DNA from 2 places in the Aeromonas intestinalis genome. Region 1 is predicted to be linked to the other one. Evidence: predicted binding sites of a transcription regulator. Region 1 holds the regulator's gene; the other holds the start of a gene.
The links. The regulator LexA, encoded in region 1, represses DNA repair genes until DNA is damaged. The targets are predictions, from matches to a motif close to ANCTGTNTNNNNANACAGNT.
Positions count from the first base shown of each region.

Region 2: ruvA (Holliday junction branch migration protein RuvA) is a predicted target of LexA. The motif match lies at 3,850-3,869, and genes of this name have one in related genera.

Region 1 covers NZ_JBSTYK010000024.1:17,763-32,625, forward strand. Annotated here, with positions in the region: gene ACW5W7_RS20515 (glycosyltransferase family 9 protein) at 1-517, shown strand, start outside; gene ACW5W7_RS20520 (glycosyltransferase family 9 protein) at 468-1,532, opposite strand; gene ACW5W7_RS20525 (PTS ascorbate transporter subunit IIC) at 1,763-3,019, opposite strand; gene ACW5W7_RS20530 (PTS sugar transporter subunit IIB) at 3,089-3,376, opposite strand; gene ACW5W7_RS20535 (PTS sugar transporter subunit IIA) at 3,411-3,854, opposite strand; gene ACW5W7_RS20540 (LacI family DNA-binding transcriptional regulator) at 4,108-5,130, shown strand; gene acuI (acrylyl-CoA reductase (NADPH)) at 5,155-6,135, shown strand; gene ACW5W7_RS20550 (hypothetical protein) at 6,207-6,329, shown strand; gene ACW5W7_RS20555 (DUF2799 domain-containing protein) at 6,515-6,859, shown strand; gene ACW5W7_RS20560 (hypothetical protein) at 6,918-7,088, opposite strand; gene ACW5W7_RS20565 (flagellar basal body-associated protein FliL) at 7,158-7,583, opposite strand; gene ACW5W7_RS20570 (chorismate--pyruvate lyase family protein) at 7,729-8,280, shown strand; gene ubiA (4-hydroxybenzoate octaprenyltransferase) at 8,277-9,140, shown strand; gene plsB (glycerol-3-phosphate 1-O-acyltransferase PlsB) at 9,229-11,652, opposite strand; gene lexA (transcriptional repressor LexA) at 11,866-12,489, shown strand; gene ACW5W7_RS20590 (hypothetical protein) at 12,878-13,168, shown strand; gene ACW5W7_RS20595 (SCO family protein) at 13,396-14,022, shown strand; gene dinF (MATE family efflux transporter DinF) at 14,045-14,863, shown strand, end outside.
Region 2 covers NZ_JBSTYK010000020.1:1,560-16,422, reverse strand. Annotated here, with positions in the region: gene ACW5W7_RS19350 (TIGR04219 family outer membrane beta-barrel protein) at 1-226, shown strand, start outside; gene ACW5W7_RS19345 (SDR family NAD(P)-dependent oxidoreductase) at 259-939, shown strand; gene ACW5W7_RS19340 (3'-5' exonuclease) at 1,123-1,752, opposite strand; gene ACW5W7_RS19335 (proline--tRNA ligase) at 1,942-3,666, opposite strand; gene ruvA (Holliday junction branch migration protein RuvA) at 3,924-4,538, shown strand; gene ruvB (Holliday junction branch migration DNA helicase RuvB) at 4,599-5,609, shown strand; gene cydA (cytochrome ubiquinol oxidase subunit I) at 6,553-8,109, shown strand; gene cydB (cytochrome d ubiquinol oxidase subunit II) at 8,122-9,258, shown strand; gene cydX (cytochrome bd-I oxidase subunit CydX) at 9,273-9,389, shown strand; gene ACW5W7_RS19305 (cyd operon YbgE family protein) at 9,376-9,687, shown strand; gene ybgC (tol-pal system-associated acyl-CoA thioesterase) at 10,046-10,453, shown strand; gene tolQ (protein TolQ) at 10,443-11,129, shown strand; gene tolR (protein TolR) at 11,130-11,576, shown strand; gene tolA (cell envelope integrity protein TolA) at 11,582-12,685, shown strand; gene tolB (Tol-Pal system beta propeller repeat protein TolB) at 12,778-14,103, shown strand; gene pal (peptidoglycan-associated lipoprotein Pal) at 14,154-14,678, shown strand; gene ybgF (tol-pal system protein YbgF) at 14,839-14,863, shown strand, end outside.

The sequences.
Region 1 (14,863 bases):
TGTGACCTCGCCCTGTGAGGATCTCATCCTCATCAATCCCTTTGGCAGCACCCAGTACAAGTCCTTCTCCCACAACAAGGTGGTCAGCTTGCTGCAGACGTTGGGAAGGGAATTCGCAGGTCACCGCTTCGGTGTGCTGTCATCCCCGGCGACGGATACCGTGGCGAGAGCCATGATCAACGCCTGTTCAACTAGCAATGTGATGCTGGTGGAGGGCGTATTGACGATAGATGATGCTATCTATTGCGTGCAGCAAGCAAAGGCTGTGCTGTCAGTGGATACCGCTATAGTGCATATCGCTGTCGGACTGCAGAAGCCGCTGGTAGCCATCTACCCGCGCCACGGCGAGACGTTCAACCAGTGGCTGCCGACCCGCACGCCGCGGGTCCGGATCCTGTTCAGCGATTCCCCTGGCCTGAATGCCGACATGAACAATGTCGATGACAGGTCCGTCTGCGAGGCGCTGTCTAGTCTGCTGTCTGTGACTGAACCAGCAGAGCCGCGAGCCGCTGAATAACCAGTTCCGGCGTAATTGAGCGGAACAGGGCCTCATCGAAGGCGTCCTTCTCCTGGGCGGGTAGCTGAAAGTCCGCCCCCTTGGCATCGAAGATATCGATGGCCTGATAACGGGGGTGGTTCACCGGGTTGGCGATGATCTTGTCGCCGCCCGGGGCCACTATGGTCAGCAGCGGCAGGCCGATGGCTTGGGCCATGTGCCGCGGACCCGTGTCGTTGCCGACGAACAGCTGGCAGTGGGCGAAGAGGCCGACCAGCTCCCGTACCGAGCGGGTCTGGATATGGTCAAACACGCTGGCTTGCAGCGTTTCTGGTAGCAGTGGCTTGAGGCCCCGGTTGTACTCTTCTTCCCCCGGGCCGCAGTAGATCAGGATCTGGGCGTCGTGCTCCTCGATGAGCCAGCGCGCCACCGCCGCAAAACAATCGATGGGCCAGCGCTTGTAGTGACCGAGGGAGTTGACGCCCATGGCGATGAGGGGCTTGCTCAGATCCACCCCGGCCGCCTGCAGGCTCTCGCGTCCCTGTTGCTTCTCCGCATCACTCAGCCAGAGATAGTAGTTGCGATCCTCTTGTGCTAGTCCGAGGGGTTTTAGCAGTGAGAATCTGTCGTCAACCAGGGTACTGTTGCCCTGATGTTCTGTGTCTTTGCGAAACCGCACTATGCGATTGTGGCCGAGTCGCCAGGGGAAGGAGTCAAAGCCGATGCGCAATCGGGCCCCGGACAGCAGGCAGGTCAGCAGGCCAATCATCTGGCCCTGGCTGTTCACCACCACGTCGTAGCGCTCGCGTCGAATATCAAGCAACACGTCTTTCATATAGCGCCATTCGTTGCGGCGCTTCTTCTCGATGACGATCAACCTGTCGATATTCGGGTTGCCCTCTGCCATGCCCGCGCAGTAATCCATCACCAGATAGTGCACTTCCCCAGCGGGATCATGCTGCTTGAGGTTGTTGCACAGGGCGGTGGAGATCAGCACGTCCCCTATCTGTTTGGTTTGTACTACCAGGTATTTCATGGAGAAGGCCTCGATGGAGGTCGGGTGGTTCGTGAGCCCGACAGCATATCGCACTCATTGGTCAGATGCTGCCGCGACGGTGTGAAAATCCGATCACCGGCACTGTGGTGACCAGATTTATTTAATCGGTGCGGGGAGATCCGCCACGCAGGGCGGGTTGATGCAGCGACATGTAAAAAGGCACGACCCCGGGTCGTGCCTTTTGTCGGCTATATCGTGGCGATGTCGGATCAGCGCACGATCAGGCCAAGCAGTATGCCTACCACACCGAAGTCGGCATCGCTGAAGGTTGTGTTGGCAAAGCCGAGATCCCCCAGCACCGGCAGCAGGAACACCGGCAGGAAGGTGATCAGCAGGCCGTTGGCGAAGGCACCCAGCAGAGCACCGCGACGACCGCCGGTGGCGTTGCCGAAGACCCCGGCAGCGGCGCCGACGAAGAAGTGCGGTACCACCCCCGGGATGATGACGGTGAGCCCCAGCAGGTAGAGCAGCACCATGCCTGCCAGGCCGGCGGTGAAGCTCGACAGGAAGCCGATCAGCACGGCGTTGGGGGCATAGGGGAAGACGATGGGGCAGTCCAGCGCCGGCTTGGCGTTGGGGACCAGCTTGTCGGAGATCCCTTTGAAGGCCGGCACGATTTCGGCGATGACCATGCGCACACCCTGCAGGATGACGTAGACACCGGCGGCGAAGGTGATGGACTGCATCAGGGAGAACATGAACCAGTGCTTGCCTTTGGCAACGCTGGAAACGAACTCGGGGCCGGCGAAGGCGGAGGTGATGAGGAAGATGATGCCCATGGTGAAGGAGATGGCTACCGGGGTATCGCGTAGGAACAGCAGGCTCTTGGGCACCTGCACCTCTTCACTGCTGTGGGCCTTGTTGCCGAATTTGGCGCCGATCCAGCCCGCCAGCACGTAGGAGACGGTGGAGAAGTGGCCGAGCGCCACATCGTCCGAGCCGGTGATCTGCTTCATGTAGGGGTGGGCGAGGGCCGGGAACAGCACCATGGTCACACCGACCACCAGGCTGCCGACCGCGATCAAGGGGATGCCGCTCATGCCACCGGCGGAGAGGATGGCTGCCACCATCATGGACATGAACAGGGTGTGGTGACCGGTCAGGAAGATGAATTTCCAGGGGGTGAGGCGGGCGATCAGGATGTTCACCAGCATGGCGAAGAACATGATCATCGCCATCTCCTTGCCGAACGACTGCTGAGCGATGGAGACGATGGCCTCGTTGTTGGGGACCACCCCCTTGATGCCGAAGGCGTGCTGGAAGATGGTGGCGAAGTCGCCGAGCGAGTTCACCACCAGGGTGGCGCCGGCCCCTAGGATGACGAAGCCCATGATGGTCTTGACCGTGCCCTTGATGCACTCGGTCACGGGTTTCTTCTGGGCAATCAAGCCGATAAGGGCGATCAGGCCGACCAGCACGGCCGGCTCCGACAGCACGTCAAACATCAGAAAATTGAAAAATTCCATGGTCAGCTCCAATCAATGGAAGAGGCGGCCCTCGGGCCGCAGTGTTGAACTCGCCGCAGGGTCACGAACTCAGAGTGCGCCCAGCTCGCGCAGGGCGGCGGAGAGCCGCTCCTTCATGGCAACCTTGTCGACCATGTTGTCCAGCGACACCAGTCGGCCGTTGACCCCCATGCTGGTGAGTTGTTCGGCGATGTCGCGGGTGGCGACGAAGATCTCGGCGCTCTCGCTGCCGGCAGAGGCGAGATCCCGGTGATCCACCTCGGCGGCCACATTCAGCTCCTTCAGAATGCTCTTGATGCTCATCTCCATCATCAGGCTGGTGCCCAGGCCGTGTCCGCATACAACCAGAATTTTCATTGTCTCTACCTCTGTCAGGGCGCCGGGGCGCAGCTCAATAGCGCGCCAGGATGCGCAAGATGTCGTCTTTGGTGTCGGCCGCGATGATGGCCGCCACGTCTTCTTCGTTCATGAACAGCTCGGCCAGCTGGGCGATGGTCTCCACATGAGAGTTGCTGTCGCTGGCGGCCAGGGTGACCAGCAGCTGGATAGGGTCATTGCCCTCCGAGTCGAAATTGACCCCCTCTTTCAGCACCGTCAGCCCCAGTCCCAGCCGGTTGACCCCGTCTTCCGGGCGGGCATGGGGCATGGCGAGGCCCGGGCCCAGCACATAGTAGGGGCCGAGTTCCTCGTGGGAGCGATACAGGGCCGCCACGTAGGAAGGCTCAATGGTGCCGTTGGCCAGCAGGGGCGCGGTGGCGAGCTCGATGGCATGGCGCCAGTCGCGGGCGCCCGCCTCGATGGAAATGACCTCCTCGGTCAGCAGTTCAGTCAGCATGGTGGTATCCGGCTGGTTGAGATGGGGCCAATCTAGCGATCTTGCCTTGGCATAACTGTGAGCCTGATCTCGAAAGTTAGCGCTACCAGATAGCGCTAACAGTGAATTGTGATAGCGCTATCATTTTATTGTTAAAAGGGAGTCATCCTAACCCCTGGCAGGTCGATACGGAGTAGAATCCGGCTTGAGCAAATAGTCAGTGCCCCGCTTTTGCCTTAAAGTGAGCAAGCCCGCATGCCGAGGAAGGAAATAGATGTCAGAAGTTAAGAAACGCCGCAGCACGGGTCGGGTGACCCTCAATGAGGTCGCCAGGCTGGCCGGTGTGGGTGCCATGACGGTATCGCGGGCGCTGCGTACTCCCGAGCTGGTGTCGGACAAGATGCGCGAGCGCATCGAGGCGGCGGTGGATGAGCTCGGCTATATCCCCAACCGGGCTGCCGGGGCACTCGCTTCCGCCACTTCCCAGACCATAGTGGTCATAGTCCCGAGCCTGGCGGAGCGCGGCTGTGGCGACATGGTCGCCGGTCTGCAGCAGACCCTGCTGGCGGAGGGTTACCAGATCATGCTGGGGGATGCCCAACACATGAAACAGCAGGAGGAGAGCCTGCTCGGCAACTTCCTGCAGCACAATCCGGCCGCCGTGGTGCTGTTTGGCGGCGATCCTGGCGAGACGGTGCGCACCCGCCTGAAGGCGGCACGCCTGCCGGTGGTGGAGGTGGGGGCCATGGCGCGTCAGCCCATCGACATGAACGTCGGCGTCTCCAATTTTGACGCGGGTTATCAGCTGACCCGCCACCTCATCGAACGGGGTTATCGCAACATCGGTTTCCTCTGCGCCCGCCAGGAGCAATGGATGCTGCAGCAACGCATGCAGGGCTGGCAGAAGGCCCTGCTGGACAACTATCTCTCGCCGGACGCCATCGTCAATACTTCGGAGTTGCCCAGTTTCAGTACGGGCGCCGCCATGCTGGGGGAGTTCCTGCTGCGCTGGCCCGAACTGGATGCGCTGATCTGCGTCAACGACGAGCTGGCTGCCGGCGTGCTATTTGAATGCCAGCGTCGCCACCTGAGCGTACCGGGCAAGCTCGCCATCGCCGGTTTCGACGATCTGGACGTGGCGCGGGCCTGTTACCCGGCCCTCACCTCGGTCAGGATCCCTTATCACCAGATGGGGCAGCAGGCAGCGGATCTCATCCTGCGCCAGCTGTCGGGGGAGGCCGTGGCAAATACGGCCCTGACCCTGGATTTTCAACTGCAAAAGCGTCAGAGCACCTGACGATACACAACCCGAGAGGCAAGCATGTTCAAGGCCCTGTTACTGGAAAACCAAGACGGCAAGACGATCCCCACCCTGACCCGGTTGGCTGAGAGCCAGCTGCCGGAAGGGGAGGTGCGCATCGCGGTGAGTTACAGCTCCATCAACTACAAGGACGGACTGGCCATCACCGGCAAGGGCAAGATAGTGCGCCAGTGGCCGCTGGTGCCGGGCATCGACTTCGCCGGTACCGTGCTGGAATCCGCCGACCCGCGCTATCAGGCCGGTGACAAGGTAGTGCTGACCGGCTGGGGTGTGGGTGAGGGACACTGGGGTGGCATGGCCGAGCAGGCCCGCGTCAAGGCGGACTGGCTGGTGCCGCTGCCGGCCGGGCTGGATGAGCGTCAGGCCATGTGCATCGGCACCGCCGGTCTCACCGCCATGCTCTGCGTGCTGGCGCTGGAAGAGGCGGGCATCACCCCGGATTGCAGCGAGATCCTGGTGACCGGGGCGGCCGGTGGGGTGGGGTCCACCTCCATCGCCCTCTTGGCGGCGCTGGGTTATCGCGTGGCGGCCCTGACCGGGCGTCCCGAGGAGCAGGGGGAGATGCTGACGGCCCTCGGGGCGAGTCGCATCGTGCCGCGCAGCGAGCTGCTGGAGCCCGCCAAGCCGCTGGAGAAACAGCTGTGGGCCGGTGCCGTCGACACCGTCGGCAGCCAGGTGCTGGCCAAGCTGCTGGCCCAGATGAACTACGGCGGCGCCGTGGCTGCCTGCGGGCTGGCGGGTGGCTTCGATCTGCCGACCAGCGTCATGCCTTTCATCCTGCGCAACGTGCGTCTGCAGGGGGTGGATTCGGTGATGTGTCCGCTGGCCCGCCGCCAGCAGGCTTGGGAGCGGCTGGCGCGAGACCTGCCTGCCCGCTTCTTCGAACAGGCGGTGACCGAGATCGGTCTGGAGCAGGTGGTCGCTGCCGCCGACGCCATTACCCGGGGTCAGGTGGCGGGCCGTACCCTGGTCAAGCTCTGAGCAAGGCACTGGCGAGCCCGGTGATTCTGGATAGACTTTGAAGGCCGGTGCACTATCCAAGGAGCATGAGCATGGGTGAACCAAGGTCGGATTACGAGCTCGACGATGACTGGGAGCCGGAATCCTGGGAGGACGAACTGGAGGAGCTGGACGACGAGGGGTGGCAGGATTTTGAATCCCTCGACGATCAGTGAATCCCGGTTGAGTGCGTGGGCGGGCCCTGGGGCTCGCCCTATTTTTTGTCTATTGCGCAGGATGCGGCTTGGTGGCTGTGGCGGGGCTAGTTAGAATGAATTGCTCAAATGGCGCTCAGATTGGATGAGCCGACGACATGTCGTCACGCCAGCGAGCCCTGTCACCACTCACCCGACGCTCAAGGATGATTATGCGCTCACTCGTCATCATGCTGTTTGCCGCCCTGCTTGGGGGCTGCGTTTCCAACTCGGACGACCCGTGCGAGAAAGTCTGGGCCGATGTCGGTGAAGCCGACGGCAAGCTCGGATTCGCCGCCGATCGGGTCGAATTCCACCAGACCCAATGCGGAGACAAGGTCGATGTGGCCATGTGGCAGCAAGGTCGCCAGAAGGGGCTGGCCTGGTACTGCCGTCCGGAGCACCTCTACCTGGCCGGTCGTGCGGGGGAGGAGTATCGCGGCGTCTGCCCGAACGATGTGCAGGCTCGTCGCTTGTTTGAGCAGGGGCGTCAGGGCTGGACCGATCAATAAGTCTGACCGGAGGTTCACTGAGATGGCCCTGGGATCGGGGGCCTCGGGATGAAGGGGGTCAGTCCCCCTTCTCTTTCAGGCGCAGCGGCTGACACAGGTACTGCTTGTCATTGGCGCTGCGGGCGCACTTGCCGCACACGAACTTCGGCTTGCGCACTATCTTGCGCAAGGCCTTGAGTTCGAACGGGATCTCGTGGCGGCGCCATTCACACAGCGTCTTGTGGCCCATGGCGCTTCATTCCTCGACAACAAAAAAAGGACGGATGGGGGGCTGGGTCAGCACTGCGTCACCCAGGGCTTATTGATACAGGTACTTGGTGAAGATGAGCTCGCGCACCGCCTTCTTGCCGCTCTCTTTTACCAGCAGCTCGTTGACCTTGTCCTGGCACTCCTTGCGCAGCTCTTCCCGGCTCGCCAGGGATTTGATCTGGGTGCCTGTCTTGCTGCCAATCAGGCGGATGATAGCGTCGCGGATCAGCGGGTCATGTTGCTCCAGCAGTTTGAGATCCGCCTCGTTTTCGGCCATCAGCTCCACCGTCACCCGCACATAGCCCAGGGTTTTGCCCTCGCCCAGGTAGTTGGTGATGATGTCCGGATCCAGCGCGTGGTAGGCAAAGCCGGGTTTGACGGCCGCAGAGGCGGCATCGCCAGCCTCCTCGGAGGCGGAGGCGGTCAGCGCGGTAACACTCAGCAATAACATCAACAGGACCTGGATCATCTTCATCTGAATGGCTCGGCAACGATGGATGCCCCATTTTTGATGCTGTCATCGGGGCCGTCAAGCACGGATGTTCTTACATTTCGCCATTGATTTACGGATAATAAACCGGATTTTAACCTGATAACGGAAACCTCCGGATGGTGAAGCTGTGAAGTCCGAGCCGACTGTTCCCCTCATCCAGCTCGATCCCTGGCGGGTCCCCGAGCACTGTGAGCCCCCCGAGGCACTGCGCCCCTGGCTGCTGGAGGCCGACTCCATGACCCGGCGACTGCGTCGCCATCATCGTCGGCTGTCGGTGCAACTGCTGGCCAATCGCAGCGTGCCGCTCGCGGCCGACGAACAGGCGCTGGTCGCCGCCGACTGTCCCCAGGGCCTGTGCCGCGAAGTGATCCTGCATGGGGATGGCGGGCCCGCCGTCCTGGGCTGGACCCTGTTTGCCGAGGCGGCCTTGCAGGGCAGTGGTTTGCAGGATCTCGGTGAACAGCCATTGGGTGAACGTATCTTCGGTTCAGAGCCAACCCAGCGAGACAATCTGCTACTAGCTCGCTTTGAGATAGCAGCCAATCCTTGCTGCCCGGCCGCCATCGTCTGGGGTCGCCGTTCCCGTCTCTATCTGGGGCCGTGGCCCTTGCTGGTCCACGAACTCTTCCTGCCCTCGTTGTTGTCCCATTCGCCGTCATTGCCTAAGGAGCCGGAGTGAAGCTGTTAACCAAGGAGCGGGGGCTGGCCTATGTGCAGTTGGCCCGCATCGACAAACCCATCGGTACCCTGCTGCTGCTCTGGCCCACCCTGTGGGCACTCTGGCTGGCGGCCGGCGGCGTGCCGAGTCTGTGGATCCTGCTGGTGTTCGTGGTGGGCGTTTTCCTGATGCGCTCGGCTGGCTGCGTCATCAATGATTATGCGGATCGCAACTTTGACGGCCATGTGAAGCGCACGGCCGGTCGCCCCCTGCCCATGGGCAAGGTGGCCCCGCGGGAGGTGCTGGCCCTGTTTGCCGTGCTGGCGCTGCTCTCGTTCGGCCTGGTGCTGACCCTGAACCCGCTCACCATAGGGCTGTCGTTCGCCGGCTTGCTGCTGGCCGTCTGCTACCCCTTCATGAAGCGTTTCATCCCCATCCCCCAGCTGGTGCTGGGCATGGCGTTCTCCTGGTCCATCCCCATGGCCTATGCGGCGGAGGCCAACGCGCTGCCCCCCGTGGCCTGGCTGCTGTTTCTCGCAAACCTGCTGTGGACCATCGCCTATGACACCCAGTACGCCATGGTGGACCGGGACGACGATCTCAAGCTGGGGCTGAAATCGAGCGCCATCCTGTTTGGCCGCCATGACAAGCGGATCATCGGCATGCTGCAACTGGCGACCCTGCTGGTGCTGCTGCTGGTGGGGGAGCTGATGGCGATGGGCGCCAGCTACTACTGGGGCCTGCTGGGGGCGGCGGCGCTGTTCGTCTATCAGCAGTGGCTGATCCGGGCGCGCCAGCGTGAAGCCTGCTTCCAGGCTTTCCTCAACAACAACTATGTGGGGGCTCTGGTGCTGCTCGGGGTCGTGGTTCACTACCTCTAGGCAGGCTCATGCACCAGGGGCTGACCCCATGAAAAAGGCCGCATCTGATGCGGCCTTTTTTTATCTCCCCCGACGCCTCGTCAGGGCATCAGGTGCGGTTGCCCGCCTCTATGGTGCGGCGGATCCGGGTGCTGAGCAGCGGCACTATGTTGTCGGCCAGGGCCTGGAAGCGGCCCAGATCCGGCTTGCTGCCGGTATCCAGATAGCCTTCCTGGCGCAGGGAGTGGATCAGAGTGCTGAACAGTTTCTGGTCGAAGAACTCGGGGGCGTTGATGCCATGCAGGGTACCGAGACGCTCCGCCATCATCAGGCCGTCCGCTTCCAGCTGCTCCGCTTCGATGCGGGGCTGGGCCAGCAAGCGGGTCAGCACGATGGCGTAGCGTTGCAGCGTCTCCTGAATGCTCTCTGCCAGCAGCAGCAATCGCATCTGGTTGACCGGGTTGACCCAGTAGCCGCCCTCGCGCAGCTCGATCAGTTGCTGGCGTTGCAGCTCGGCCAGCAGGGCGTCCACCAGTGCCGGCAGCTCCTCCTCGCCATAGCGCAGGAACAGCTCCGTCTTGAGCAGCGGATAGATGTCGATGCAGCGGGCGACGATCTCGCTGCGGCTTATGCCCTCGCAGCGTTCGATCAAGGCCGCCACCAGGGAAGGCAGGGCGAACAGGTGCAGTATGTTGTTGCGATAGTAGGTCAGCAGGATGGCCTGATAGCGATCCAGGCTGACTATCTGGCCGAGCTTGTCCTCGCTCACCTCGAACTTGTTGAGCTCCATCGCCTGATCCAGCAGGGTCTTGGCATCCTCGTCCGGCATGGTGCTCTGGGGGCTGTAGGGCACCTGCTTGAGCAGGTCCAGATAGGTGTTGATCTGGGCCTGCAGCTCGTCCCGGGTCAGGGCGTGGCGTTCGGCGGCCAGCAGGGCCAGGGCGCTCAGGGTCAGGCCGTTGACGGCGGCGGCGTCGTTGATGCGGGTCATCAGAAGCTCGGCCAGCTGGTTGACGGTGGGGGCCATCCATTCCGGGCGCTCTTCCTTGCCGATGCTCTCCTTCCAGTTCGGAACATGCTCACCGAGATAGCTGTTGAGGGTCAGCGGTTCGCCGAAGTTGACGAAACCGCGGCCGTAGTTGCGCAGCTTGCGCAGGATGCCGAGCACCTGCAGGAAGCTCTCCTTTTCCTTGCGGCTGCCCTTGAGCTCGTTGTGATAGGTGTTCACCTCCATCACGTGCTCGTAGCCCAGATAGACGGGGACCAGGGTCACCGGCCTGTCCAGCCCGCGCATCATGGCCTGCAGGGTCATGGCCAGCATGCCGGTCTTGGGGGGCAGCAGGCGACCGGTGCGTGAGCGCCCCCCTTCGGTGAAGAACTCCACCGAGTAGCCCTTGGCGAACAGCAGGTTCAGGTATTCACGGAATACGGTGCTGTAGAGGGGGTTGCCCTTGAAGGTGCGGCGGATGAAGAAGGCGCCGCCGTGGCGGAAGATGGGGCCCGCCGGCCAGAAATTCAGGTTGATGCCCGCCGCGATGTGGGGCGGCACCATGCCCTGGTGGTAGATGACGTAGGAGAGCAGCAGGTAGTCCATGTGACTGCGATGGCAGGGGACGTAGACGATCTCGTGTCCCTCCTGGGCCAACTGGCGTACCCGTTCGGCGCCGTTGACCGAGAGGCCGCGGTAGAGCTTGTTCCAGAGCCAGCCGAGGAAGCTCTCGCCGAGGCGGATCAGCCGGTAGGAGAAGTCGGAGGCGATCTCGTCCATGTAGCCATGGGCGCGTTTCTGCGCCTTTTCCAGGCTGATGCCCTCACGCTCGGCCTCTTCCTCGATCGCCTGCTGGATCACGCTGGAGTCCAGCAACTGCTTGAACAGCAGGTTGCGGTTCGGCAGCTTGGGGCCGGTGGCGGCGAGCTGCTGGCGGCTGAAGTGGGTACGCGCCACACGTGCCAGCTTGTGGGCGATGGCCTCGTCGGTGCCGTGTTTGTCCGCCATGTAGCGCAGGGAGAGGGGCGGAGAGAAGCGCACCAGGTTCTCGCGGCCCTTGAGGATCACAATCAGCGCCTTCTTGAGGCGGTTCGGTGCCAGGCTGCTGATGATGTTCCAGCCGGAGGCCTCTTCCCCTTCCCGGCCCGGACCGCGGCCCCAGAACAGGGTGACGGGAACGACCTGGATGTCCAGCGCCGGATCCTGCTTGTGCAGATCCAGCAGCTGGTGAAATTCTTGCAAGAAGGGCAGCGGTTTGGTGCGCTTGCCAAACAGGGGAGGCGGGCGATCCAGACAGACATAGCGCGGCAGCAGCTGACCGTTCAGTTCCAGCGGGGTGAAGGGACCGGGAAGACCGAGATCCTCGCAGCACTGCTGCAGGGTCAAGAGGTCGGTGATCGAGCTGGTTTTCAGGGCATAGACAATGGGTCTGGCCGGGTCCAGGTCCAGTTCCGTAATGGGGTTTTCCGGCAGGCTCTTGTGATTGACCAAGCCGCTGACCGGCCATTGCAGAATGGCTCTGGAAATGTTCTGTCCGATGGACATGGGTGTCTGCTCTCCAAAAAAATGCGGCGTGAGCATAACAAATCACCGCTGGCTTGTCGCCGAGAGGTAGGATGAGTGGCGCACAGGATCAAGAATGGGTCATTTGCCGCAATAAGTGCGACGAAGACGGGACAAATATCAGCTACGCCTTGCCTTGGCCCCAGCACTGTATATACTGCCAGTGTGCTGTATAAAAAGACAGGTGCCCATGTTATGAAACCCCTTACTCCCCGCCAGGCTGAAGTGCTGGAGCTTATCAAGGCGAACATGAACGAGACCGGCATGCCGCCGACTCGTGCCGAGATTGCCCAGAAGCTTGGTTTCAAGTCGGCCAATGCGGCCGAGGAACATTTGAAGGCCCTGGCCAAGAAAGGGGTCATCGAGATCATGCCCGGCACCTCTCGCGGCATCCGCCTGCTGCTCGAAGAGGAAGAGGCGCCGGAAGAGAGTGGTCTGCCCCTCATCGGCAAGGTGGCCGCCGGCGAACCCATCCTGGCCCAGGAGCACATCGAGAGCCACTATCAGGTGGATCCCGCCCTGTTCCACCCACGGGCAGACTTCCTGCTGCGGGTGCAGGGCATGAGCATGAAGAACATCGGCATCATGGACGGGGATCTGCTGGCGGTGCACAAGACCCAGGACGTGCGCAACGGCCAGGTGGTGGTGGCCCGCCTCGATGAGGATGTCACCGTCAAGCGCTTCCAGCGCAAGGGCAGCCAGGTGTGGCTGCTGCCGGAGAACGAAGAGCTCTCCCCCATCTCGGTGGATCTCGCCAGCCAGCACCTCACCATCGAGGGATTGGCGGTCGGCGTCATCCGCAACGCCGACTGGATGTAATCTCGGCAGCCATCAGACGGCCTCCTGCGGGAGGCCGCGTCGTTTCTGTCTCCCCCGCATCTGTCGCCACCTTCGCCATTTTTGTTGCCTTCAAACCACGCCGTCGCCACCGGGTCGGCATTTCAGATATATCCTTGGGTATGTCCGCCTCGCGCTGGCGGTTCAGGGGGTCGCCATCCCCCGAAGGATTGCCTGAGCTGGCCGGGATAAGGCCGCAGGGATGCAACGCCGATGCTGCTGGGGCGGCACGGGATAGAAGGGAGAGTCGCCCGGATGTGGTCAGTGTCCATGTCTCGAAGCGACCCACAGCGTCAGTACGTGGTCCTGCATCAGCTTGCCGCTGGCAAGGGGGCGGCTCGACGTAGCCTGTTGCGCAAGGAGGACAGGTATGGCTTCAAGCTCACCATGGGATCCGGGTCCGGAGACGGCCCCCGCATCTTCCATCACCCGCTTCATCAAGGGCAGCCGGATGACGTGGTTCTACGCGCTCTGGGTGTATCACAAGGGGAGTGGCTGGACCATCTGGTTGGGGTGCCCCAAGGACAAGATAGTCCGCCTGGTGCGCCTGTTTCGTCGCCATCACGACATCGGCTTGCCGGATGCCCCCTGGACAGCTCCTGTCGTCCCGTTGCATGCCGTCATCAGGCGTCCCCAGGTTCGGCAGCGGTGGCGCCCCTGAGTGATCACCACCCGTTTGCTCCAGGCCCCACCTTGTGTGGGGCTTCTGTTTTTCGGGCAAGCCCGAGGCAAAGCGTGGGGATGGACGGCCTGGTGACCGCGCCAGCGGGATGGGGTCCTACCCCCTATTCAGACCTTGGGGTAGCCAGCGACAGGGGCTGGCAGGTTACAATGACCCTCGATTTGGTCCGATCCCCTGGCTGAACTCCCTGGCAAGGCAAATTTTATATGGTGAAACCCCGTTATCCCCTGATGTTCATGCTGCTGGTCGTTAGCATCATGGTCATTTATTACTGGAGTCGGCCCCTCCAGCCGGAGCAGGCCAATTACTATCCGGCGGGGCGGGACATCAATCCCTTCACCCTGGTGGATGAGGATGGGGAACCCTTCACCGAGGCCAATCTGCATGGCCACTGGACCTTCCTGTTTCTCGGCTACACCTATTGCCCGGACATCTGCCCGACCACCCTGGCGGATCTGCGCGCCGTCTATCCGGAGTTGAAGCAGATAGCACCGCGCAGTCAGGTGGTCTTCGTCTCGGCGGATCCCAAGCGGGACGACAGCGCCCGCCTCAAGGGGTATGTCGATTTCTTCCAGCCCGAGTTCAAGGCGGTGACGGCGCAGCACGATCATCTGTTCCCCTTCGTGCGCAACCTGGGCCTCGTCTACTCCATCGTGGAGCACGACAGCAAGGACTACCTGATCGACCACTCTGCCTCCATCGTGCTGATAAGCCCGGCGGGCAAGCTGGTGGCCGTGTTCCGCCCCCAGGCACAGGAGGGCCAGGTGCCCCATGTGTCGATGGCGACCATGGTGTCCGATTTCACCCGGATCGTGCGACTGGCCGGCGAGTGATGCCTGCCGCCGGAGGTTGTGCATGCTGATCCCGCCCTGGCTTCGTGACCCCGGGCGTCATCGCGCCGTCTTTGCCCTGGCCCTGCCCATGGTGTTCTCCAACGTCACCACCCCGCTGCTGGGACTGGTGGACACCTGGGTGATCGGTCACCTCGGCCAGGCCTGGTTCCTCGGTGGCGTCTCGGTCGGTGCCACTCTCATCAACCTGCTGTTCTGGCTGCTGGGCTTCCTGCGCATGTCCACCACGGGCTTGACTGCCCAGGCTCAGGGGGCAGGCAGTGCCGAGGGGCAGCTGGATACCCTGGCGCGGGCGCTGGGGTTGGCGGTCGCCCTCGGTGCCGCGCTCCTGTTGCTGTTGCTGCCCTTTTTGCCGGCGCTCATCGCGCTGAGTGGTGGCTCGCCCGAGGTGCAGTTCCATGCCGGAGAATATGTATCGATCCGGATCTGGAGCGCCCCGGCGGCCCTGTGCAACCTGGTCATCATGGGCTGGCTGCTGGGCATGCAGGATGCCCGCAGCCCCATGCTGCTGCTCATCTTCAGCAACCTGGTCAACATGGTGCTGGATGCCGGCTTCGTGCTGGGGCTGGGCTGGCAGGTGAAAGGGGTGGCGGCGGCCTCCCTGCTGGCCGATTACGGCGCCCTGGTGCTGGGGCTCTGGCTGGTGAGCCGTCGGTTGCGCCACCTGCCGACAGAGACCTGGCGCGGGGCCTGGCAACGCTGGCGTCAGTGGCCCGCCCTGCGGCGCCTGCTCGGCCTGAACCGGGACATCTTCATCCGTTCACTCTGCCTGCAGCTCTGCTTCGCCTTCATGACCCTGCAGGGGGCGCGGCTCGGGGACGTG
Region 2 (14,863 bases), on a different contig from region 1:
GGCCTACACCGGCGGCGAGATCCGCATTCCGGGGACCGGCTTTGCGGCCTTCGGCGATCTGCGTGTGCAGGATGCGGACAACTATGACTACCGTCTGGGCGGCTCCTACAAGTTCGCCTCCGTGCCGCTCAAGCTGCGCGCCGGCTGGCGTGAAGTGGACATGGACTTCGACCGTGTCGACCAGAAAGTCGATGGCTGGTTCATCGGCGGCGAATTCACGTTCTAATCCGAGTATCCAGACCTGATCCGGGAGGAATGATGGGCCACATCATAGTGACTGGCGCGGGCTCCGGCCTTGGACGCGCACTGACAATCGGACTGGTAGCGCGCGGCCACCGGGTTGCCATGATGGGGCGCCGCTACCACAAGTTGCAGGAGCAGGAACAGCTGCTCGGCAAGGCCGTGGTCGGCATCGCCGCCGATCTCGCTCACCACGAGGAGGTGGAGATGGCCTTCTCCGCCGCCGTGGCCTGGGGGGGATTGCCGGAGCTGGTGATCCACTGCGCCGGGGTGGGGGAGTTCGGCCCGGTCGGGGTCTACACCGCAGAGCAGGTGCGCCGGGTGGTGGAGAGCAATCTCGTCTCCACTATCCTGGTGGCCCAGCAGACGGTGCGCCTGATCGGCGAGAAGGGGGGCGTGCTGGCCAATGTGCTCTCCTCTGCGGCCCAGAGCGGCAAGGCCAACGAGAGCCTCTACTGCGCCTCCAAGTGGGGCATGCGGGGCTTTCTGGAATCCCTGCGGGCCGAGCTCAAGGGCTCGCCCCTGCGACTGGTGAACCTCTACCCGAGCGGGATCAAGAGCGAGTTCTGGGACAACTCGGAACACGTGGATCCGAGCCGTTTCATGACGCCGGAGGATGCTGCCGCCTACATGCTGGATGCCCTCGAGGCGCGCAGCAGCTGCCATGTGACGGATCTCTTCATTGGACGCAACGACTGAACATCAGAGTCCTGGCAGCATCAACCACTGCCAAAGTGACAAAAAGCGCGCCAATTGGCGCGCTTTTTTATTCGCAGGCAGTGTTGGCTCCTTCTGGCCGTCTGTGCGCCGGGTCTCGATGGGCATTAAAGACGGGTCAATTGGATGTCGGCATGGATGAGGGGGGAGGCATGTCGGCACAGATCATGTCCGGGTCGCATATTCCCGCAGGAAGGATGCCATCGCCTGTTTTGGCTTCTTGCCCAGGGTCAGCAGCAATGCAAAATCCGGGTCGATAATGCCATGTCGACATTCCAGCTCTTCCAACAAGGCAAGCCAGAGGTGAGCCGTTACCTCGGCATCCGCCAGGGCGCGGTGAAATATCCCGTCATTGGGCAGGCGCTTGTATTGCACCAGGGTGCCCAGCTTGTGATCCGGCGCATCGGGAAACAGCCGCCTCGACAGCAGCAGGGAGCAGGCAAATTGCCCGCGATATCGCGCCGGCAGCCGCTCGACTTCCGCATCCAGGAAGCGCTTGTCGAAGGAGGCGTTGTGGGCGACCAGATTGTCATCCCCGATAAAGTCGACGAAATCCGCCATCACCTCGTTGCAGGGGGGAGCCTGTTTCAGCATGGCGTTGCTGATCCCGGTGTATTGCTCGATGAAGCTGCTGACGTTGAAGCCCGGATTCATCAGCGCCGAGAAACGTTCGCTGATATGGCCATCCTTGATCCTGACGGCGCCGATCTCGATGGCTCTGTCCCCCTGTCTGGGTGAGAGCCCTGTGGTCTCGAAGTCGAGCACGACAACGGTATTGGCTGAGGCGATGGGCATAGCTTCTCGGGTACGCTGGGTAAAGAGCGCCAGTCTAGGAAATCAGCCGCGCCCTGTACAGCGCGATATCCCTTGGCAGCAGCATTGCATTGTGGTGGGTCATGGAGGAGAGATGCCACATGTAAAAAGCCCCGAGTGCCGTGGCACTCGGGGCTTTCTTATGATTTGCGGAAGGCTGCGTGGGTGCTATCAGCGACCCAGCTTGCCCTTGAGCTGGGCGATGATGTCGCCAATGGCCACTTCCTGCTTCTCACCGGTGCGGCGGCACTTGTATTCCACCACGCCGTTGTCCAGACCGCGATCGCCGATGACGATGGCGTGGGGAACCCCCAGCAGCTCCATGTCGGCGAACATCACGCCCGGGCGCTCCTTGCGGTCATCGAACAGCACGTCCACACCGGCGGCTTTGAGCTCGGCGTAGAACTGCTCGGCCTGCTCGGCAACGCGTTCGGACTTGTGCATGTTCATCGGCACGATGGCCACTTCGAACGGGGCGATGGCTTCCGGCCAGATGATGCCGTACTGGTCATTGTTCTGCTCGATGGCGGCGGCCACCAGGCGGGAGACCCCGATACCGTAGCAACCCATCTCCATGGTGACGGACTTGCCGCCCTCGTTCAGCACGCTGGCCTTCATGGCTTCGGAGTACTTGGTACCGAGCTGGAAGATGTGGCCCACTTCGATGCCGCGCTTGAGCAAGAGCTTGCCCTGGCCGCAGGGGCTGGAATCGCCTTCTACCACGTTGCGCAGGTCAGCGACTTCGTAAGAGGCGATGTCGCGATCCCAGTTGGCGCCGGTCAGGTGGAAGCCGGTGTCGTTGGCACCGCAGACGAAGTCCGCCAGGTGGGCAGCGCTGCGATCGGCGATGATGCGACCGGCGAAGCCGACCGGGCCGATGGAACCTGCATCACAACCGGCGGCAGCCTTGATCTGCTCGTCGCTTGCGAAGGTGAGCGGGTTGGCGACACCCGGCAGCTTCTCGGCCTTGATCTCGTTCAGTTCGTGATCGCCGCGCAGCACCAGGGCGATGACCGCCTGCTTGCCGTGCTCGTCCGCTTCACCCAGTACCAGCAGGGTCTTGGCGATGGTGGCCGGGGCCACATTCAGGAAGGCGGCAACATCAATGATGGTGTGCACGCCCGGGGTGGCGACCTTGGTCAGGGCTGCGGTGGCAGCGGCACGCTCACCGGCCGGGGCCAGGGCTTCGGCCATCTCGATGTTGGCGGCGTAGTCGGAGCTGTCGGAGAAGGCGATCAGGTCTTCACCGCTCTCGGCCAGCACCTGGAATTCGTGGGAGCCGGTGCCGCCGATGGAGCCGGTATCGGCCTGCACCGGACGGAAGTTCAGACCCATGCGGGTGAAAGCGGCGCAGTAGGCAGCGTGCATCTTCTCGTAGGTGTCGATCAGGGATTCCTTGCTGATGTGGAAGGAGTAGGCATCCTTCATCAGGAATTCCCGGCCGCGCATCACGCCGAAACGGGGACGTACTTCGTCGCGGAACTTGGTCTGGATCTGGTAGAGGTTGAGTGGCAGCTGCTTGTAGCTGTTCACTTCGTAGCGGATCAGGGCGGTGATCACCTCTTCGTGGGTCGGGCCCAGCACGAAGGGACGGTTGTGACGGTCGGTCAGACGGCACAGCTCGGGACCATAGTCGTCCCAGCGGCCGGACTCCTGCCACAGCTCGGCGGGTTGGACCACCGGCATGGACACTTCGATGGCACCCGCTCTGTTCATCTCCTCGCGAACGATGTTCTCGATCTTCTTCAGGACCCGCAGGCCGGACGGCAGCCAGGCGTACATGCCGGAGGCCAGTTTGCGGATCATGCCGGCGCGCAGCATCAGCTGATGGCTGACGACTTCCGCATCGGAGGGAGTTTCCTTGAGAGTGGAGAGCAGATATTGGCTGGTACGCATCGCGGTAGACCTTAGCTAGTTCGGGCCCGGAGCCCTGGAAAATTTCAAGTGCGGAATTTTAACAGGCCGAGGCGCGCGGCCCAAGGGCTAAATTCAGTGCGCCGAGGAATGGGGAAGGGGCATGTCGGGCAGGGAGGGGGGCCGGTTGGCAGGCGCTTTGCCCGGCGATTCACCACAGGCCTATGCTGGATACTTATCCAGTTATTCTTTATGCTATGGCCCAATTCATACAGTGTCTGCGTGGCGAGGAAGAGAACATGATCGGTCGCTTGAGAGGCGTCATCATCGAGAAGCAGCCCCCCGAGGTGTTGCTGGAGGTTGGCGGTGTGGGCTATGAGGTGCACATGCCCATGAGCTGCTTCTATGATCTGCCGGATCTCGGCAAGGAAGCGGTCATTCACACCCACTTTGTGGTGCGGGAAGACGCCCAGCTGCTCTATGGCTTCAACCACAAGCAGGAGCGGGCGCTGTTTCGCGAGCTGATCAAGACCAACGGGGTCGGCCCCAAGCTGGCGCTGGCCATTCTTTCCGGCATGACCGCCACCCAGTTCGTGATGAGCGTCGAGCGTGAAGAGATAAGCTCCCTGGTCAAGTTGCCGGGGGTGGGCAAGAAGACCGCCGAGCGTCTGGTTGTGGAGATGAAGGATCGCCTCAAGGGCTGGGTCAGCCACGATCTCTTCTCCCCCGCCGCCATCAGCCTGCCCGAGAAAGAGAGTGTCCTGCGGGCGCCGGATGCCAGCGAAGAGGCCGCCAGTGCCCTGGTGGCACTCGGCTACAAGCCCCAGCAGGCGAGCCAGATCGTTGCCAAGGTGGCGGCCGATGGCATGTCGGTCGAGGCGATCATCCGTGAATCCCTGCGCAGTCTGGTGTAGGGATGGCGATATCTAAGACAGAGCCTGTGGCCATGGCGATACAGCCAGGTGAGGTAGTACATGATTGAAGCGGATCGTCTGATATCGGCGGGGGAATCCCGCGAGGATGCGGTCATCGACCGGGCCATCCGTCCCAAGAAGCTGGCGGATTATACCGGTCAGGATCACGTCTGCGGCCAGATGGAGATCTTCATCGAGGCGGCCCGCCAGCGGGGAGAAGCCCTGGATCACCTGCTGATCTTCGGCCCCCCCGGCCTTGGCAAGACCACCCTCGCGAACATCGTGGCCAACGAGATGGAGGTCAACATCAAGACCACCTCGGGCCCGGTGCTGGAGAAGGCCGGCGATCTGGCGGCCCTGCTCACCAACCTCGAGCCCCACGACGTGCTCTTCATCGACGAGATCCACCGTCTCAGCCCCGTGGTGGAGGAAGTACTCTACCCGGCCATGGAGGATTATCAGCTCGACATCATGATCGGGGAGGGCCCTGCCGCCCGCTCCATCAAGCTGGATCTCCCCCCCTTCACCCTGATCGGCGCCACCACCCGGGCCGGTTCCCTGACCAGCCCGCTGCGGGATCGGTTCGGTATCGTCCAGCGTCTCGAGTTCTACAACGTCAAGGATCTCACCGACATCGTCGCCCGCAGCGCCCGCTGCCTCGGACTGGAGATGTCGGACGACGGGGCGCTGGAGGTGGCGAGACGCTCCCGCGGTACCCCGCGTATTGCTAACCGTTTGTTAAGACGGGTGCGGGATTTCGCCCAGGTGAAATCCGATGGCCGGATTGATGGACCCATAGCGGCCCGCGCCATGGACATGCTGGACGTGGATAACGAAGGTTTCGACTTCATGGACCGCAAGCTATTGTTGGCCGTCATCGACAAGTTTATGGGAGGGCCTGTGGGCCTCGACAACCTGGCGGCCGCCATCGGGGAAGAGAAGGACACCATCGAGGATGTGCTGGAACCCTATCTCATTCAGCAGGGTTATCTGCAGCGGACCCCAAGGGGGAGGCTGGCGACAGCAAGAGCGTATGCTCACTTCGGCCTGCAGCGGCCGCCGGAAGCATAGAAATATCTGATTGAACAAAAAACCGCCTCCAGGGGCGGTTTTTTACTATTCTGACAAAATTCCCGAGGCCAAAAAAAAGCCCACGGCAGATGCGGTGGGCAAAGACAATTCAGGATGGATGTTCACAGACAGTGAGAGCGTCTGCAGACCGGTCAGGAAAACACGGAGGAGCCGTCGCGAGGCCTCAGAGTCGGTTCATTTGATAGAGCTGAACGAACGAAAGCTTGTAGTAACGAATGGTCTTGGCAACAAACTTTTTCATCATTAATCCCAACAAACAGGTTCGAAATGTTCATCGAATACGTACCGGGAACCCAGTATGACCGGCCTGTATCCAGAGGTATGCCCTCACTGCGAGGCGCATTGTAGGAGCACTCGACAAGCCGGACAAACAAGAAAATTTGCCACATTCGGATTAGATTAACTAATCAAATATGCGGGCGGTAAAATAAGCATAAACATGTGTTTTTACTGGTTTTAAATTGCAATCGAGATCACCTATTCAGTATGGAAAATACAAGATTCACCATAGTGGTTCTATTATTTATTTAACAGAATTGAAACTATTTCCCGGTGCGTTAAAATTGATTTAAATCAAAGATTTACGAGTCTCATCTTTTTGTGATTCAGCTCCCATAATTAAGGGTTTCGCACCGATAAGTTGCCTTGAAAAGGCATGTATAGGTGATGGTTTTACATTGATTTCAATCAAATAAAGGTGATATAAAACAGCGGTCATTATAGGCGGGAATAGAATCGCTGTTATTGTTTACCAGATGTTAAACATTAGCTTTTTTTGTTCTTGTATATTGCCTTGTTGTTAATGTGGTTGCAGTCGAATCCGGTCATCGTTCTTGGTATGGCCGATCATTCGGGGCCTTCCAATGGAAGCTTTGTCCTTAAAACTTAAAATAGCCGTGCCAATAATCGGTGAGGAAACATCATGATTGCTGAGCATGTGGTAGACCTATCGCGGTTCCAATTTGCTGCGACGGCCCTTTATCACTTCCTGTTTGTACCCTTGACGCTGGGGATGGCCTTCATCCTGGCGATCATGGAGTCTGTCTATGTGATGACCAACAACACTGTCTACCGGGACATGACCAAGTTCTGGGGCAAGTTGTTCGGGATCAACTTCGCCCTCGGGGTGACCACAGGGCTGACCATGGAGTTCCAATTCGGAACCAACTGGGCCTACTACTCTCACTATGTCGGCGATATCTTCGGGGCTCCCCTGGCCATCGAAGGGCTGATGGCCTTCTTCCTGGAGTCCACCTTCGTCGGTATGTTCTTCTTCGGTTGGGATCGCCTCAGCAAGCGCCAGCACCTGGCCGCGACCTGGCTGATGGCCCTCGGGACCAACCTCTCCGCCCTCTGGATCCTGGTCGCCAACGGCTGGATGCAGAACCCGGTCGGTGCCGAGTTCAACTTCGAATCCATGCGCATGGAGATGGTGAGCTTCGCCGAGCTGGTGTTCAACCCGGTTGCCCAGGTCAAGTTCGTCCACACGGTAGCGGCGGGCTATACCACGGGCGCCATGTTCGTGCTGGGTATCTCCTCCTACTACCTGCTCAAGAATCGTGATGTGGCTTTCGCCCGTCGTTCCTTCGCCATCGCGGCCGCGTTCGGCATGGCCTCCATCGTTTCCGTACTGATCCTGGGTGATGAGTCCGGCTACGAGACCGGTGAAGTGCAGAAGGTGAAACTGGCGGCCATCGAAGCCGAGTGGAACACCGAGCCGGCGCCAGCCTCCTTCACCCTGTTCGGCATTCCGAACCAGGAAGAGATGCGCACCGACTACGCCATCAAGATCCCCTATGCCCTGGGCATCATCGCGACCCGTTCCCTGGACGGTCAGGTAACCGGCCTCAAGGATCTGAAGAGCGAGCACGAGCTGCGTGTGCGCAACGGCATGGTCGCCTATGACCTGCTGACCAAGCTGCAATCCGGTGACAAGTCCGACGATACCCGCGCCCGTTTCGACGAGGTGAAGCAGGATCTGGGCTACGGTCTGCTGCTCAAGCGCTACACCCCGAACGTGACCGATGCGACCGACGCCCAGATCAAGTCCGCCGTGGATGACTCCATCCCGCAGGTGGCACCGCTGTTCTTCGCGTTCCGCATCATGGTGGCCTGCGGCATCGTCATGCTGCTGCTGATCGGCATCGCCTTCTACGACAGCACCCGCCACAAGATCGGCGAGCGCAAGTGGCTGCTCAAGGCGCTGCTGTACGGGATCCCGCTGCCCTGGATCGCCATCGAATGTGGCTGGTTCGTCGCGGAATATGGTCGCCAGCCCTGGACCATCGCCGAGATGCTGCCAACCTCCGTTTCCGCCTCCAATCTCCCGGCATCGGAGATCTGGTTCTCCCTCATCGGGATCTGCCTGTTCTACACAGTGCTGCTCGTCATCGAGATGTACCTGATGTTCAAGTACGCACGTCTGGGCCCGAGCAGTCTGAAAACGGGCAAGTACCACTTCGAACAGAGCAAGGCTTAAGGAGAAGATCCCATGTTTGATTACGAAGTATTGCGTCTGGTCTGGTGGGTTCTGGTCGGCGTGCTGCTGATTGGCTTCGCCATCACCGACGGTTTCGATATGGGGGTCGGTGCCCTGCTGCCCTTCGTTGGCAAGAAGGATGTTGAGCGTCGGGTGATGCTCAACACCATGGGCCCGCACTGGGAAGGCAACCAGGTATGGCTGGTGACCGCCGGTGGTGCCCTGTTTGCGGCCTGGCCCATGGTCTATGCGGCAGCCTTCTCCGGCTTCTACATTGCCATGATCCTGACCCTGATGGCCCTCTTCCTGCGCCCGGTCGGCTTCAAGTACCGCTCCCTGCGGGAAGATGCCAAGTGGCGCAACAACTGGGACTGGGGGCTGTTCGTCGGTAGCGCCGTACCGCCCGTCATCTTCGGGGTCGCCTTCGGCAACCTGCTGCAGGGTGTACCGTTCAGTTTCAACCAGTTCCTGATGTTGACCTATCACGGCAACTTCTTCGGCCTGCTCAACCCGTTCGGCCTGCTGGCCGGTCTGGTGAGCCTGTGCATGATCATCACTCAGGGTGCCACCTGGCTGATGATGAAGACCGAAGGGGAAGTGCTGGCCCGTTCCAGCACCGCCGCCATGATCTTCTCCCTGCTGACCCTGGTGCTGTTCGCGCTGGCCGGTGTCTGGGTGAGCGGCATGGACGGTTATGTGGTCGTTGGTACCATGGCGACCGATGCCGTCACCAACCCGCTTCACAAGGAAGTGGTGGTGCAGGCCGGTGCCTGGATGAACAACTACAACCTCTATCCCTGGATGATCGCGGCGCCCGTGCTGGGTCTGGCGATGAGCCTGCTGACCGCGGGCGCGGCCAAGCTGGGTAAAGGTTGGCTGGCGTTCCTCTGCTCTTCCCTGGCTATCGCAGGCATCATTCTGACGGCGGGCTTCTCCATGTTCCCGTTCCTGATGCCGTCCAGCCTTGAGCCTTCCCAGAGTCTGACCATGTGGGATGCCACCGCTTCCTTCAACACCCTCAAGGTGATGACGGTCGTGGCAGTCATCTTCGTCCCGACTGTGCTGGCGTATACCCTCTGGACCTACATCAAGATGTTTGGCCGGGTGAGCAACAAGCACATCGAAGACAACCAACAATCGCTCTACTAAGAAGGTGCCCTGATATGTGGTATTTCACCTGGATCCTGGGTCTGTTGCTGGCCTGTGCCTTTGGCGTCATCAACGCGCTCTGGCTGGAGCACACTGAGAACATGGATCGCAAGATTGATGAAAACAAGTGATCGCCTCGCCCGGTTGGCGGCTCCCCTGGAGCGCCAACCCTGGCAAGGGGTGATGTTGGTGGCGGCGACCCTGCTCGCCGTCGCCATCTTGCAGGCTCCCAACCTGATTGCGGCCAACACCAGCGAGCACGGGCTCTTGCTCGCCCCCTGGCTGATGTGGGCGGTCAGTTGTGGCGTGATGCATGGCCTGGGGTTCCATCCCCGCAGCCTCGTCGGTCGGTTGCTGTTTTGCCCCTGGCTCGCTTTGCCCACGCTGTTGTATGGGCTCTGGCTAACCCAGGGATATTTCCTGTCGTAAAAAGGAAGGGAGGCAGAGCGTTATCTGCCTCCCTTCTGCTTTTACCGCGCCTGTCGGCGATGCCCTGTAGCCTCATGTCATCTTGCGGTTCATCTGGGCACGACCATCCCTTGGTCGTTGGCGAGACAAGTCGACCTTCCCCGGCACTTCATACTGGTTATCTCGTATTCGAAGGCGACTTCATTCCGCTGTGTTTTCCAATGCCAGTGACTTCTCTTGGCATGGATCTAGCCTGAAATATTTCCTGCCATAAAAAATAGTGGAGGATGGGATTTCCCTGTCTCCCCCTGCTTCTTTCCTATTCAGCCCTGCGCTATGATAGCCCCCCATCTGACTGTCGAATGGATCACAGATTTTTATGGGGGAAGTCTCTGAGTTTCCGGTGCGTGTCTACTACGAGGACACGGACGCTGGAGGCATCGTCTACAACGCCAATTATCTCAAGTTCATGGAGCGGGCCCGTACCGAATTCCTGCGTGCCGGCGGCATCGAGCAGGACGTCCTGCTGCAGGCCGGGCTTGCCTTCGTGGTGAGTCGGACCGAGATCGATTTTCGCGCCGCAGCCCGCTTCAATGAACTACTGACCGTATTGACGCAAGTGACTGAAGTGAAACGCGCATCCATGCGTTTTTCACAACGGATCCTGGCGGCTGATGGACGACTGATCACCCAGGCCATGGTACAGATAGCCTGTGTCAGTCATCCGCAAATGAAACCTGTCGCAATACCTGAAAATATCAAGGGAGTGCTGTTAAGTGCACGCTGAAATTTCGTTTATTGGCCTGTTCTGGCAAGCCAGTCTGTTGGTCAAACTGGTCATGATGACCCTGATGGGCATGTCGGTCGTCTCCTGGGCGCTGATCATCCAGCGTTCCAAGGCCATCAAGGCGGCCAATCAGGCCTCCGAGCAGTTTGAGGACAGATTCTGGTCCGGGGTCGATCTCAACCGTCTCTATCAGGAGTCCTCCTCCCGCCGCGATGACATCGAAGGCATGGAAGACATCTTCTACTCCGGCTTCAAGGAGTATGCCCGTCTGCTCAAGGCCGGTGCCCGTGGCCAGGATGCGGTGATGGACGGTACCTATCGTGCCATGCGGGTCTCTTTGTCCCGCGCGGTGGACGATCTGGAGTCCAACCTGCCGGTACTGGCGACCATCGGCTCCATCAGCCCCTACATCGGTCTGTTCGGTACCGTCTGGGGGATCATGAACGCCTTTATCGCCCTGGGTCAGGTTCAGCAGGCCACCCTGCAGATGGTCGCACCGGGCATCGCGGAGGCATTGATCGCCACCGCCATGGGTCTGTTTGCGGCCATCCCGGCGGTCATCTTCTACAACCGCTTCACCAACAAGGTGGAACGACTGGAAAACGCCTACGCCAACTTCATGGACGAGTTCACGACTATCCTGAACCGCCAAATTGCACAGCAGGGTGAGAAGTAAATGCAAACCTATCAGCGGATCCGACGCAAGAAGGTCGCCGAGATCAACGTGGTGCCCTACATCGACGTCATGCTGGTGTTGCTCATCATCTTCATGGCGGTGACGCCGGTGATCACCCAGGGGGTCAAGGTTGACTTGCCCCAGGCGGAATCCGAGCAGTTGCCCGAGGATGCCAAGCCCCCCTTCATCGTCAGCGTGAACACCGAAGGGGAGTACGTCATCAAGGCGGGTGAAGCGGACGACGAGCCGGTGCCGAGCGGCACGCCCGAGGCGATGCAGCAATACATCACCGAGAAGGCCATGGGGTATCTCGCGATCAACCAGAACGCCCCCGTGGTGGTGGCCGGTGACAAGTCCGTGCGCTACGAAGAGGTGATCCTGTTGATGGTCGCCCTCAAGAAAGCCGGTGTGCCTCAGGTTGGCCTGATGACGGATCCGGTGAACTGACGGAGATGGATGTGAAGCGTGGTATTTCCGGTTATCTCGTCGCGTCGCTGCTGCTGCATCTGATCATCGGCATCATACTGCTGGTCGGTATCGACTTCAGCAAGCCCAAGCGCCCCGAGTCAAAGGGACAGATCGTCAACGCGGTGATGCTGGACAGCGACTTCCTGGAACAACAGGCACAGCAGATCCAGCAGCAGAAGCAGGCACAGCCCAAAGCGGTCCAGCAGCAAAAGGAAAAGGACAAGGAAGACGCCGATCAGGCCAAACGCGAGTTGGCGCAGGAGCAAGAGCGTCTGCGCATCGCCGAGACCAAGCGCAAGGAAGCCGAAGAGGCGACCCGCAAGGCCGAGATCGAGAAGCAGAAGAAGGTCGCCGAGCAGAAGCAGGCGGAAGAGAAGGCTCAAAAGGCCGAGGAAGCCCGCAAGCAGGCGGCCGACAAGGCCAAGGCGGAAGCCAAGCGTCAGGAAGAAGAGCTGGCCAAGGCGCTGGCGCTGAAGAAAAAGAAAGAAGAACTGGAGAAGAAGCAGGCCGACGAGAAAGCCAAGGCGGACGCGGCCAAGAAGGCGGAGGCCGACAAGAAGGCCAAGGCCGAGGCAGAGAAGAAAGCCAAGGCGGAGGCCGACAAGAAAGCCGCAGATGAAGCCGCCAAGAAGGCAAAAGCTGACGCAGAGAAGAAGGCGAAGGCAGAAGCCGACAAGAAGGCCAAGATAGAGGCTGAGCGCAAGCGCAAGGCGGCGGAAGAAGCCAAGTTGCAAAAAGAGATGGAAGCCATGATGGAGCAGCAACTGGCCGCTGAGGCCAATGCGCGCAGTCAGGCTGCATCTGCTGCCGCCAAGGGGGAAGTGGACAAGTACGCCGCGCTCATCAAGGCCACGGTGGAGCGCTACATGATCCTGGATCCCACCATGCGGGGCAAAACCTGTACTATCGGTGTCAAATTGGCCAGTACCGGTTTCGTCATCTCGGTGGACAATGGTCAGGGTGACCCGGCTGTCTGCCGCTCCGGCAAGGCGGCGGTGCTGAAGGCGAATCAACTGCCAGTGCCGAAGGATCCTGCGGCGTTCGAGATGTTGAAGGAGTTTAACCTCAAGTTAGAACCAAGCATCTAAGCGTGATACAACTGAGTAACAGATTGTGATTGGCAGCTTCTGCTGATAAAGGATTTTCACCTCTCATTTTTTTGGAACAGAGTATTTAAGCCATGATAAGAAAAGTGTTTTTTGCTTTGGTTGGCTGCCTTCTGCTGGGCCAGAGCGCTCAGGCGGCCCTGGACATCGTCATCACCGGCGGTATCGACAGCGCACGTCCCATCGCCATCGCTCCCTTCAAGTGGGAAGGTAATGGTCAACTGCCCCAGGACATCGCCGAGGTGGTGTCCAACGACCTGATGCGCAGCGGCAAGTTCAAGCCCCTGGCCCGTGGCCAGATGCCGCAGACCCCGAGCACCAGCGGCGAGATCAACTTCGCACCCTGGGCCTCCCAGGGAGTGGAGGCCGTGGTGGTGGGTACTGTCTCTGCGGTGGGGGATGGCTCCTACAAGATCAACTTCGAGCTGGTCGACGTGCTGAAGGGCCAGCTGGCCAAGACCCAGGGCGGAGAGGCCAACGGCTATATCCTGGATAGCCGCATGGCGACCATCCCGGGTGCCCAGATGCGTCAATTCGCCCATCGCATCTCCGACATCGTCTATGAGCGTCTGACCGGTGAACGTGGCGCCTTCCTGACCCGTCTGGCCTATGTGTCGGTGGAGCAGGGCACCCAGTTCCCGTACCAGTTGCGGATCTCCGATTACGATGGCTACAACGAGAAGACTCTGCTGCGCTCCCGCGAGCCGCTGATGTCTCCGGCCTGGTCACCGGATGGCAGCAAGCTGGCCTATGTCAGCTTCGAGAACCAGAAGTCCGAGATCTATGTGCAGGATATCTACAGCCAGCAGCGCAGCCTGATCACCAGTTTCCGCGGCATCAACGGGGCTCCTGAGTGGTCTCCGGATGGTCGTCGATTGGCTATCGTTTTGTCCAAAGATGGTCAGCCGGATATCTATGTTGTTGATGTTGCTAGCAAGCAACTCACTCGAGTCACAAATAACCGTACCATCGACACCGAACCCTCCTGGATGCCGGATGGTCAAACTTTGCTGTTCACCTCTGAACGTGGTGGCAAACCCCAGATTTATAGCGTAAATTTGGCGACTGGTGTCACTCGCCGGATGACCTGGGAAGGAGATTCCAACCAAGGTGCATCCATCACCCCGGACGGCAAGTCCATGGTGATGGTGACCCGGGTTCAGGGACAATATCGCATCGCTCGCCAGGATATGGAAAATGGAGCCATGTTGGTGTTGACCCAGAGTGCTCTGGATGAGTCGCCAAGTGTGGCTCCCAATGGCAGCATGATCATTTATGCCACCATCTATCAAGGTCGCAAGAGTCTGGCTTTGGTGTCGACCGACGGTCGCTTCAAGGCAGTGCTTCCGACCAATAGCGGTGAAATTCGTGCACCAGCTTGGTCGCCCTTCTTGAATTGATAAAAAAATCGATTGTTTTTTGTTTTGTTATAAAGGTTTAAGGAAATAGCATGCAACTCAATAAACTGCTCAAGGGTCTGGCCATCGCACTGCCACTGTTCACCCTGGCTGCCTGTAGTTCTTCCTCTGACTCCGACGCCGCTGGTGCCGAGTCTGGCATGACCGACGGCATGGGCGGTGTACAAACCGGTGGCGCCAACGGCATGTTGTCCCCGGAAGAACAGATGCGTCAAAAGTTCGAAGCGCTGCAGCGCGACAACGTGATCTACTTCCCGTATGACGGTTACGACATTCAGGGTCAGTACGCCGACCTGCTGGATGCCCACGCCAGCTACCTGCGTGAGCGCCCGAGCGTCAAGGTTCTGATCGAAGGCCACGCCGATGAGCGCGGCACGCCGGAATACAACATCGCCCTGGGCGAGCGTCGTGCCAAGGCTGTTGCCAAGTACATGCAAACCCTGGGTGTTCAGGCCGAGCAGCTCTCCATCGTCAGCTATGGCGAAGAGAAGCCGCTGGATCTGTCCCACACCGAAGAAGCCTTTGCCAAAAACCGCCGCGCGGTCCTGGTTTACTAAGGTTTGAAGTGAACAAAATTCGTGTATAAGCTAACGGCCATCTTGATGGCCGTTTTATTTACATCGAATGTGCCGATTTGATCCGAATGAAATTTATGTATCAGCAAGCGACTGCCGTGATGGCCGCTCTGCTTGCACCCAACGCTAAGGTTTGATCCGAATGAAATCTGTGTACAAGCTAACGC